2 regions of the Pseudomonas sp. AMR01 genome follow, and region 1 is predicted to be linked to the other one. Evidence: predicted binding sites of a transcription regulator. Region 1 holds the regulator's gene; the other holds the start of a gene.

Region 1 (5,313 bases):
GCATGCTTTTTCAGGGTCGACTCAAAGTCTCCCTGCGACGTTTCTTTATGCGCCATAGCTCCCCCGTTGCAGCCTCAATGACCGATGCGTTCGAAGATTTTTTCAATCTTCTCTTTCAGCGCCAGCGCCGTGAACGGCTTGACCACGTAACCGTTAACCCCGGCTTGGGCGGCTTCGATGATCTGCTCACGCTTGGCTTCGGCGGTCACCATCAGCACAGGCAAGCTGCGCAGCTTTTCGTCAGCGCGTACGTGGCGCAGCAGGTCGATACCGGTCATGCCCGGCATGTTCCAGTCGGTTACCAGAAAGTCGATGCTCCCGCTGTTGAGGATCGGAATCGCCGTAATGCCGTCATCCGCCTCGACCGTGTTGGTGAACCCAAGGTCACGCAACAGGTTTTTTATGATCCGCCGCATCGTTGAGAAGTCATCAACGATGAGGATTTTCATGTTCTTGTCCAATTCGACCTCCAAGCAGTCTTAAACGCGCCCAGCACCTGGACGCGCCATTTCAATCAACAGGCGTTACACAAAAAGGACTGCCAGGGGCACCACGGAACGAAGCCGCGAAAGGCGATTAACCTCTCGAGCAGTTGCGCTGCAGTGTCCCCACACTGCCTGTCAGCGCGCGCGCCACTCTCCCAATCGCCCCCGCAAGCGGGCGGCGCATTGGCTGTGCAGCTGGCTGACACGCGATTCGCTGACCCCCAGGACCTCACCGATTTCCTTGAGGTTCAGCTCTTCGTCGTAGTACAGCGCCAACACCAGTCGCTCACGCTCAGGCAAATTGGCGATCGCGTCCGCCAACGCACCCTGGAAACGTTCGTCTTCCAGGTCGCGTGACGGTTCCAGGTGAGCACTCGCGCCGTCCTCGTGCAGCCCTTCGTGTTCGCCGTCCTGCAACAGGTCGTCGAAACTGAACAAGCGGCTGCCCAAGGTATCGTTCAAAATCCCGTAATAATCGTCGAGACTCAATTGGAGTTCGGCCGCAACTTCGTGATCTTTAGCGTCACGACCGGTTTTTGCTTCAATTGCGCGAATTGCGTCACTCACCATGCGCGTATTGCGGTGTACCGAACGCGGCGCCCAATCCCCTTTACGCACCTCATCGAGCATCGCGCCACGGATGCGGATACCCGCATACGTCTCGAAACTCGCACCTTTGCTCGCGTCGTATTTGGTCGACACTTCGAGCAGGCCGATCATGCCGGCCTGGATCAGGTCTTCCACCTGCACACTGGCGGGCAGGCGGGCCAGCAAGTGATAGGCAATGCGCTTGACCAGCGGCGCATAGCGCTCGATCAGTTCGCCCTGGCTGTCACGTGCCGACTTTTTGTAAAGGTTGTAGCCGCTGGATGTCATAGCACCGGTCCTGCGCTCGTTTGATGCACCAATCGCTCCACGAAAAACTCCAGATGCCCCCGCGGGTTAGCGGGCAACGGCCAGGTATCGACCTTCTGGGCAATCGCCTTGAACGCCAGTGCGCACTTCGAACGAGGGAACGCTTCGTAGACCGCACGCTGCTTTTGCACGGCCTTGCGCACACACTCGTCGTAGGGAACTGCACCAACGTATTGTAGGGCGACATCGAGGAACCGATCCGTGACCTTGGTCAACTTGGCGAACAGGTTGCGACCTTCCTGCGGGCTTTGGGCCATGTTGGCCAGCACGCGGAAGCGATTCATGCCGTGGTCACGGTTGAGCAGTTTGATCAGGGCGTAGGCGTCGGTAATCGAAGTCGGTTCGTCGCACACCACCAACAGCACTTCTTGCGCCGCGCGCACGAAGCTGACCACGGACTCGCCGATCCCGGCGGCGGTGTCGATCACCAGCACGTCGAGGTTATCGCCAATATCACTGAATGCCTGAATCAGGCCGGCATGCTGCGCCGGGCTCAGGTGCACCATGCTCTGGGTGCCCGAGGCTGCGGGCACGATGCGAATGCCACCGGGGCCTTGCAGCAGCACATCGCGCAGCTCACAACGGCCTTCGATCACATCGGCGAGGGTGTGTTTGGGTGTCAGCCCCAGCAGAACGTCGACGTTCGCCAAGCCCAAGTCAGCATCCAGCAGCATGACGCGACGGCCAAGCTCTGCCAGGGCCAGGGACAAATTCACTGACACGTTAGTTTTTCCGACGCCACCTTTGCCGCCGGTCACCGCGATCACCTGTACGGGATGCATGCTGCCCATTTTATTTCTTTACCTTGTCTTGCTTAGACGCAGGCTACATGGCTTGGCCGCGTGAATCGCTTGCAGACCATCGATGTAGATACTTTTCACGGCGTTCACTGCTCTCAACCGACCCGTTTTGCGGGGTTGTGGTAAAGGTCCGCGAACATATCAGCCATCGCTTCCTCGCTTGGCTCTTCTTGCATTTGCACACTGACAGCACGGCTGACCAACTGATGACGACGCGGCAGATGCAGATCATCCGGGATCCGCGGCCCGTCGGTCAGGTAGGCAACCGGTAATTCATGGCTGATCGCCAGGCTCAACACTTCACCCAGGCTCGCGGTTTCATCGAGCTTGGTCAGGATGCAACCCGACAGGCCACAGCGCTTGTAGCTGTGGTATGCGGCGGTCAGCACCTGTTTCTGGCTGGTGGTGGCCAGTACCAGGTAATTCTTCGATTTGATGCCACGCCCGGCCAGGCTTTCCAGTTGCAGGCGCAATGCCGGGTCACTGGCTTGCAGGCCGGCGGTGTCGATCAGCACCACGCGTTTGCGCAGCAGCGGGTCGAGCGCATTGGCCAGGGACTGGCCCGGGTCCACGTGGGTCACCGGTACGTTGAGAATACGGCCCAACGTTTTGAGCTGTTCCTGGGCACCGATGCGGTAGCTGTCCATGCTCACCAGCGCGATGTTTTGCGCGCCGTATTTAAGCACATAGCGAGCCGCAAGCTTGGCCAGGGTGGTGGTCTTGCCCATGCCGGCGGGGCCGACCATGGCAATTACACCGCCTTCTTCAAGGGGTTCGATTTCCGGCGTGGCGATCATCCGCGCCAAATGCGCCAGCAACATGCGCCAGGCTTGGCGTGGTTCTTCGACTTCGGCGGTCAGCGTCAGCAGGTCGCGAGACAACGGGCCAGACAGGCCGATGCGTTGCAGGCGACGCCACAGGTTGGCCTGTTGCGGCTTGCTGCCTTGCAGTTGGGTCCACGCCAGCGAGCCCAGCTGCACTTCGAGCAGCTCACGCAGGCCGTTGAGTTCAAAGCGCATCGAATCCAGCGCGCGCTGGTCGACTGCAGCGGCCGGGGCTGGCGCGGCAGGACGTGGCGGTTCTTTGAAAGTCGGTTCTACCAAGGGCTCGGAAGCGGTCAGCGGCAGGCCGGCGAACAGCTGGCGATTGGTGGTGGCATCGCTGTCGCCACGCATGCTCAGTTCGGCCTGGGCCGAGACAATGCGCGAGGCGGTCTTGCGCAGCTCGTCTTCGAGTTCCATGTTCGGCACGCGCGGGGCCAGCGCCGAAGGGGTGTAATCCAGCGCAGCCGTCAGCTCGACACCGCCAGCAATGCGGCGGTTACCAATAATCGCGGCATCGGCGCCCAGCTCATCACGTACCAGTTTCATGGCCTGACGCATATCGGCGGCGAAAAAACGCTTAACTTGCATAACCCACTACCTCAGCCGTTGGGCCCTACTGTCGCGACGATAGTCACTTGCTTATTGTCAGGAATTTCCTGGTAAGCCAAAACGTGCAAATTCGGAACTGCCAGACGTCCAAACCGCGACAACATCGCTCGGACCGGGCCTGCCACCAACAGAATCACTGGCTGGCCCTGCATTTCCTGGCGTTGCGCGGCGTCGATCAACGAACGCTGCAGTTTTTCAGCCATGCTTGGCTCCAGCAGAACGCCCTCTTCCTGGCCTTGCCCTGCCTTCTGAATACTATTGAGCAATATTTGTTCCAACCTTGGTTCCAGGGTGATAACAGGCAGCTCAGACTCAACGCCTACAATGCTTTGCACGATTGCACGGGACAAGCCGACACGCACCGAAGCCACCAGCGCGGCAGTATCTTGACTCTTGGCGGCATTGTTGGCGATGGCCTCGGCGATGCTGCGAATGTCGCGCACCGGCACCTGCTCGGCGAGCAAGGCCTGCAACACCTTGAGCAATTGCGACAGCGAGAGTACGCCGGGCACCAGTTCTTCGGCCAATTTTGGCGAGGCTTTGGCCAGCAACCCCATCAATTGCTGGACTTCCTCGTGGCCGATCAGCTCGTGGGAGTGCTTGTACAGAATCTGGTTGAGGTGCGTTGCGACCACGGTGCTGGCATCCACAACGGTGTAACCGAGTGACTGCGCCTGGCTGCGCTGGCTGACTTCGATCCAGACCGCCTCCAAGCCAAAAGCCGGATCTTTGGCGGTAATGCCATTAAGCGTGCCGAATACCTGCCCAGGGTTGATCGCCAACTCGCGGTCCGGGTAGATCTCGGCTTCGGCGAGAATCACGCCCATCAGGGTCAGGCGATAGGCGCTCGGGGCCAGGTCAAGGTTGTCGCGGATATGCACGGTGGGCATCAAGAAGCCCAGATCCTGCGACAGCTTTTTGCGCACGCCCTTGATCCGCGCGAGCAATTGGCCGCCCTGGTTACGGTCTACCAGGGGAATTAAACGGTAGCCAACTTCCAGGCCGATCATGTCGATCGGGGTCACGTCATCCCAGCCAAGCTCCTTGGTTTCCTGGGCGCGGGCCGGCGATGGCAGCAATTCCTGCTGACGGACGATCTCTTGCTGGGCCTGAACCTTGACCGTGTTTTGCTTTTTCCAGAACAGGTAGGCACCGCCAGCCGCCATGGCCGCCATGCTCAAAAACGACACGTGGGGCATGCCCGGCACGATACCCATAATCGCCATGATGCCCGCCGCCACGGCCAGCGCCTTGGGCGATGCGAACATCTGGCGGCTGATCTGCTTGCCCATGTCTTCGGAGCCCGAAGCACGGGTCACCATGATCGCCGCTGCTGTGGATAACAACAGTGATGGCAATTGCGCCACTAAACCGTCACCGATGGTCAGCAAGGCATACACCTTGCCCGCATCGCCAAAGGTCATGCCGTGCTGGAAGATGCCGACCGCCATGCCGCCGATCAGGTTGATAAACAGAATCAACAGACCCGCGATGGCGTCACCGCGCACAAATTTGCTGGCACCGTCCATGGAACCGTAGAACTCGGCTTCCTGGGCCACTTCAAGGCGCCGCGATTTAGCCTGGTTTTGATCGATCAGGCCGGCGTTGAGGTCGGCGTCGATAGCCATCTGTTTGCCGGGCATCGCGTCGAGGGTAAACCGCGCGCTCACCTCGGAAATC
Region 2 (5,313 bases), on a different contig from region 1:
AATTCGGTTTGGTAGGTCAATACGCGCTTGAACAGCGTCCCGCCGCGATGGGGTTGCAGGAAGTAATGAATGGAGCCGTCGACGGCCAGGGAGGTGAATACGGTTTTGAATTCCTGCGGCGGGTTGGCCACTTGCACCCGATAACTCATGGGGACGCGCACGCCGAGCAGGTCGATGACTTCGGTAAACCGCGTGCCGGCCGCGAGGGAGCCGGTAGTGCCGGTGTCGGCACCGAGGGAAGTGGGGTGCCACTCGTGCCAGCGGTCGGGCTGGGTGACGTAGTCGTACACCACCTCGATGGGGGCCTCAATAAAGCGTTCCTGGCTGATCCGCTCCAAGCGGGTCGACTGCTCCACAACGCGCATGACACACCTCCTGTGTGGCGAGATTTTGTCCTGAGAACTTTCAGAATAGCCCCACTCCCGCGCATTGCACGGGAGTGTCTCAGCCATTTATCAGCGCACCTTGAAACGGCTCATCAGCGTGATCACCTGGCCATTGGCATCGATCAGGCTGCGGGTATTGGTTTCAGTGGCATGGCCGCTTTCCACCAGTTCCTCAACCATATGTCGGATCTGCACCATGCTGCGGTTGATCTCCTCGGTGACGGCGCTTTGTTGCTCGGCCGCCGTGGCGATCTGGGTGCTGAGGTTATTGATATGGCTCACGGAACCGGCCATTTCGTCCAACCCGGTGTTCACCCGCGCCGTGGCGTCTGCTGCCGACTGGCAGCTGGCCTGGGTGGCTTCCATCGCGGTCACCGAAGAACTCACGCCGGTGGTCAGGCGCGCGAGCATCTCGTTGATCTGCGAGGTGCTGGCCTGAGTCCGTGCGGCCAGCGCACGCACTTCATCGGCTACTACCGCAAACCCACGGCCTTGCTCACCGGCACGTGCCGCTTCAATCGCGGCGTTGAGGGCCAGCAGGTTGGTCTGGCCGGCGATTGCACCGATCACCCCGAGGGTTTCGGTAATACGCGCGGCGTCCTGGCGCATGGCTTCCACGGTGTGGGTGGCGCTGGACACTTCGCCGATCAGCGCGCTGACGCTGGTTGACGCCTCACCCACGACCACGCGGGAGCGGTCGGCGTGCTCATTGGCGCGCTGGGTGAAGGCCGCCGTTTCGGCGGCATTTTGCGCCACGGTGTCGGCGGTGGAGCTCATTTCGGTGATGGCGGTGACCGTCTGGTCGGTCTCCGAGGCGTGCCGCACCAGAATCTGGTTGATGTGAGCCGAGGTGCGCTGCAACTGCTCAAGGCCCGACGACATGGCCGCCGTGGCTTGGGTCACTTCACCGATCATGTTTTGCAGGTAGACGATAAAGTGGTTAACCGAGTGGCCAATGGCACCCAGTTCGTCTTCGGCGCGAATGGTGATGCGCCGCGTCAGGTCGGCATCGCCGGCAGACAACGCGTCGATATTGGTCTTCAGCGAGCGCATACGCTGCACCAACTGGCGAATGGCATAGGCTGCCAGCAGCACCAGCAACAGCACCATCGGAATCTGCAACATCGCCAGGGTGCCGAGTACATCATCGCGCTGGGCGGTGATCAGCGAGGTGGGCAGGGCGGTGGCGAGGAACCACGGCGTGCCTTCGATCGGGCGCAGGTAGAAGGCGCTGGCCACGCCCCCGTTGTCGAATTCAGTACGTTGCAGGCCTTTGTCGCGCTGGGCCAGGGCTTTGCTGACTTGGGCGGCAAACGCCGACGTGCCGGCCAGTTCGCTGACGTTTTTCAACACCACCGGGCTGTTGATGCGCGAGCTGTTGCTGATGATCTTGCCGTCGCCTTCGACGATCAGCATTTGGCCGCCGATGTCTTTCTCTTTGCTGGCCACCAAGTCATTGAAGAAGCCCAGGGTCACGTCAATAGTGGCAACGCCATACGCGGCGCCGTCACGCTGGATCGCCATGGCGCAGTTGGTGCGTGGCTCCTGGCTGGCGTCGTCCTTGTAGGCCGCCGCCCAGGCACACTGGCCGCGGGGCGAGGCGAGGCCGCCTTTGTACCAGCTTTGGTCGTAGTAGTTGGGCGCGGCGTCACTGTTCCAGAACGTGTTGACGGCCAGCTTGCCTGAGGCATCGCGGTGCCAGAACGTGCTGAATTTGTTGCGCCCCTGAGCACGCTGATTAGGCAGCGGCCAGATCCCGCCGCCGAACACTTTCAGTTCGCCGTACTGATCCACCAGGCCAGGCAGGACCTTGTCGATGGCATCGCTGTCGAGCAAGGGGATGGTTTGAGTGATGCTGCGTTGCTGGGCCTGAACCTTGTTCAGTTCGCCCTTGATCTGTTCGGCCACCTCGGCGACGCGGTTGAGCACCACCTGTTCTTCAGTGTGACGCAGCTGGGGCGCAACCAACTGGCCGATGCCGACGACGGTCAACACGATTAACACCAGAACGAACAGCACCAGAAACAGGGTATAGCGGGCTTGGATAGAGCGCAGTGGGGGCATGGAGTCGTCCTTACGAAGCGTTTATTGTCGACGCGGCTTTGTTAGAGCTTCGTCGTGCTATCGGCTCAGACGGGTGGAGCTTTAGGTACCAGGCTGCAACAAATTCAGGGGCACCAAGGCGGGCGCCCCTGAACGCTGCGGCTAGCGGTTCAGCATGCCCATGACTGCCTGCGGGTAACGCAGGCCGGCAGTGGCATCGGCGGGGAAAATCGCCTCAAGTGCCGCGAGTTCCGTCGCGCTGAGGGTCAGCGAAACCGCCGCCACATTCTCTTCCAGGTATTTGCGTTGCTTGGTGCCGGGAATCGGGATCAGGTAATCGCCCTGAGCCAACACCCAGGCCAGCGCCAGTTGGCCGGCCGTCACGCCTTTGTCCGCCGCGAGTGCCTGGACCTGTTTCACCAGCAGCAGGTTTTTCGCGAAGTTTTCGCCCTGAAAGCGCGGGCTGAAGCGGCGGTAGTCGTCGGCATCGAAGTCGTCCGGGCTTTTCAGTGCGCCGGTCAGAAATCCTCGGCCAAGCGGGCTGTAAGGCACAAACGCAATGCCCAGGCGTTGGCAGGCGGCGAGGCAGCCGTTGTCCTCCTGATCGCGACTCCACAACGAGTATTCGCTTTGCAGCGCGCTGATGGGGTGCACCTTGTGCGCACGTTCCAGCGTAGCGGAGGAGGCCTCGCTTAAACCCAGGTAACGCACTTTGCCCTGTTTAACCAGTTCGGCCATGGCGCCCACGGTTTCCTCGATGGCCACGTCCGGGTCGATGCGGTGCTGGTAATACAAATCCAGGGTTTCTACGCCAAGGCGTTGCAGAGTGCCGTCGATGGCTGCGTGGATGTAGTCCGGGCGACCATTTACCCCACGCAGCGCCGGGTTCGCCGGGTCGCGCACGATGCCGAATTTACTCGCCAGAAAGACCTGATCGCGTTTGCCGGCAATCGCCTTGCCAATCAGCGCTTCATTGGTATGCGGGCCATACATATCGGCGGTGTCGAGAAAGTTGACGCCCAGCTCCAGCGCGCGGTGCAGGGTGGCGACGGCTTCAGTGGTGTCGGTGCCGGTGGTGTAAAAGTCGGTCATGCCCATGCAGCCAAGACCAATAGCGCTGACGAGGGGGCCGTTTTTACCGAGTTGACGGGTGTGCATGGGTAAAGCTCCGGTGCGTAGGAAGACCTCCATTGTCATCCTCGACAAAAGCGGGATAAACCGGCTAAAAGCACTATCACTGTTCGTAAAATCTAAATAATCCATGAGGAGTCGGCCCTTGGACCGCTTTAGCGCGATGCGCGTATTCACCCGGATTGTTGAATTGGGTGGTTTTGCCAAGGCGGCTGACAGTCTGCAATTGCCACGGGCGTCGGTGACGATTCTAATCAAGCAGCTGGAAGCCCACCTCGGCGTGCAGTTGCTACAACGCACCACGCGCCAGGTCAGCCCGACCCTGGACGGCGCGGCCTATTACCAGCGCTGCGTGCAGTTGCTCACCGATTTGGAAGAAACCGAGGCGGTGTTTTCGACCCGCCGCCAGAACCCGCGCGGGACGCTGAGCATCGACATGCCCTCGGGCATCGGCCGGTTGATCGTAATTCCGGCGCTCCCGGCGTTTACCGCGCGCTACCCGCAGATCGAGCTGGAAATCGGCCTCAATGACCGTACCGTGGACCTGATTCGCGAAGGCGTCGACTGTGTGCTGCGCGGCGGGCCAGCCCTGGACGAATCACTGGTCGCACGGCCGTTGGCAATGATGGACCAGTTGACCCTGGCCAGCCCGAGTTACCTTGAGCGCTTCGGCTTGCCCGCTGCCCTGGACGACCTGAACGGGCACCAGATGGTCGAGTATGTCTCCAGTTCCACCGGCAAACGTTTCGGGCTGGAATTCCAGGTCGGCAATGAGCTGCGCGAGGTCAATTTGCCCAAGGTGGTGGCGGTCAACAGCGCCGACGGTTACTTCGCCGCATGCGAGGCGGGGTATGGGTTGATCCAGGCGCCGTACTATCACGCCCGGCGGCAACTGGCCCAAGGCACACTGGTAGAAGTGCTGCCCGGGCATGCGCCGCCGAACATGGCACTGACGGCGTTCTACCCGCCCCATCGGCAGCTGTCACAGCGGGTTCGGGTGTTTATCGACTGGCTGGTGGAACTCTGCGCCACGCCTGGCACCGGCTTGCGGCGTTAAGCCTGGGCCTTGCGATAGGCGCCTGGCTGGTGCCCGGTGACCTTGTGAAAGGCGCGGGTAAATGCCGCCACCGATTGGTAGCCCGCCGCCAGCGCTACCTGCGCCACGGTCTGGTCTTTCTTGAACAGTTCGCAGGCGTGGCGCATACGCATCATCAGCAGCACTTGCCCCGGCGATTGCCCGCACAGCTCATTGAAACGTTTGAAAAACGCCGAACGTGACAGCCCGGTGCAGGCCGCCATGCTTTCCAGGGTCCAGGCGTCTGCCGGGCGCGCGATCAACTGTTCCAGCAGGTTTGCGAATGCCGGTTGCCGGCCCAATGCCGCGAGGCCGCCGAGGTCCGTGTTGTCGAGCACCTGTTGGCGCAGCACGTACAGAAACAGCAGGTGACAAAGGCGTTCGAGCAACGCGGAAGAGGGCGCGGGCGCGCGCTCGCATTCTTGCAGGATCAATTCGAACAGGTTGCGCGCGGCGGTCAACGACGGGTCGCCGGCACGCAGGATGATCCAGGCGGGCAGGGTGTCTACGATCATTGCCGACAAGCCGGACTGGAAATGAAAGAACCCGCAGACCAACCCCACACCGTCGTTCGCACTGCTGTCCAGCGCCTGCATCGGGCGCCGAGGGCATTCCTGCGCGCCCGCCGCCGTCGGTTCTCCGGAAAGCCGGTAAGCCAAGTCACGCAGCAGAAACACC

The links. Region 1 encodes FliA, which starts transcription of late flagellar genes. Its sites were predicted from a motif close to CTAAAGTTTNNNNNNNNNNNGCCGNTAA; they were not measured.
Region 2: a site for FliA is predicted at 2,508-2,535, ahead of Q7C20_RS01360 (methyl-accepting chemotaxis protein). Genes of this name have one in related genera too.

The regions. Positions count from the first base shown of each region.
Region 1 is NZ_JAUTYR010000062.1:8,559-13,871, forward strand. It holds gene Q7C20_RS25900 (protein phosphatase CheZ) at 1-56, opposite strand, end outside; gene Q7C20_RS25905 (chemotaxis response regulator CheY) at 75-449, opposite strand; gene fliA (RNA polymerase sigma factor FliA) at 621-1,361, opposite strand; gene fleN (flagellar synthesis regulator FleN) at 1,358-2,191, opposite strand; gene flhF (flagellar biosynthesis protein FlhF) at 2,296-3,612, opposite strand; gene flhA (flagellar biosynthesis protein FlhA) at 3,624-5,313, opposite strand, start outside.
Region 2 is NZ_JAUTYR010000001.1:292,504-297,816, reverse strand. It holds gene Q7C20_RS01365 (SRPBCC family protein) at 1-365, opposite strand, end outside; gene Q7C20_RS01360 (methyl-accepting chemotaxis protein) at 456-2,450, opposite strand; gene Q7C20_RS01355 (aldo/keto reductase) at 2,592-3,587, opposite strand; gene Q7C20_RS01350 (LysR family transcriptional regulator) at 3,706-4,617, shown strand; gene Q7C20_RS01345 (AraC family transcriptional regulator) at 4,614-5,313, opposite strand, start outside.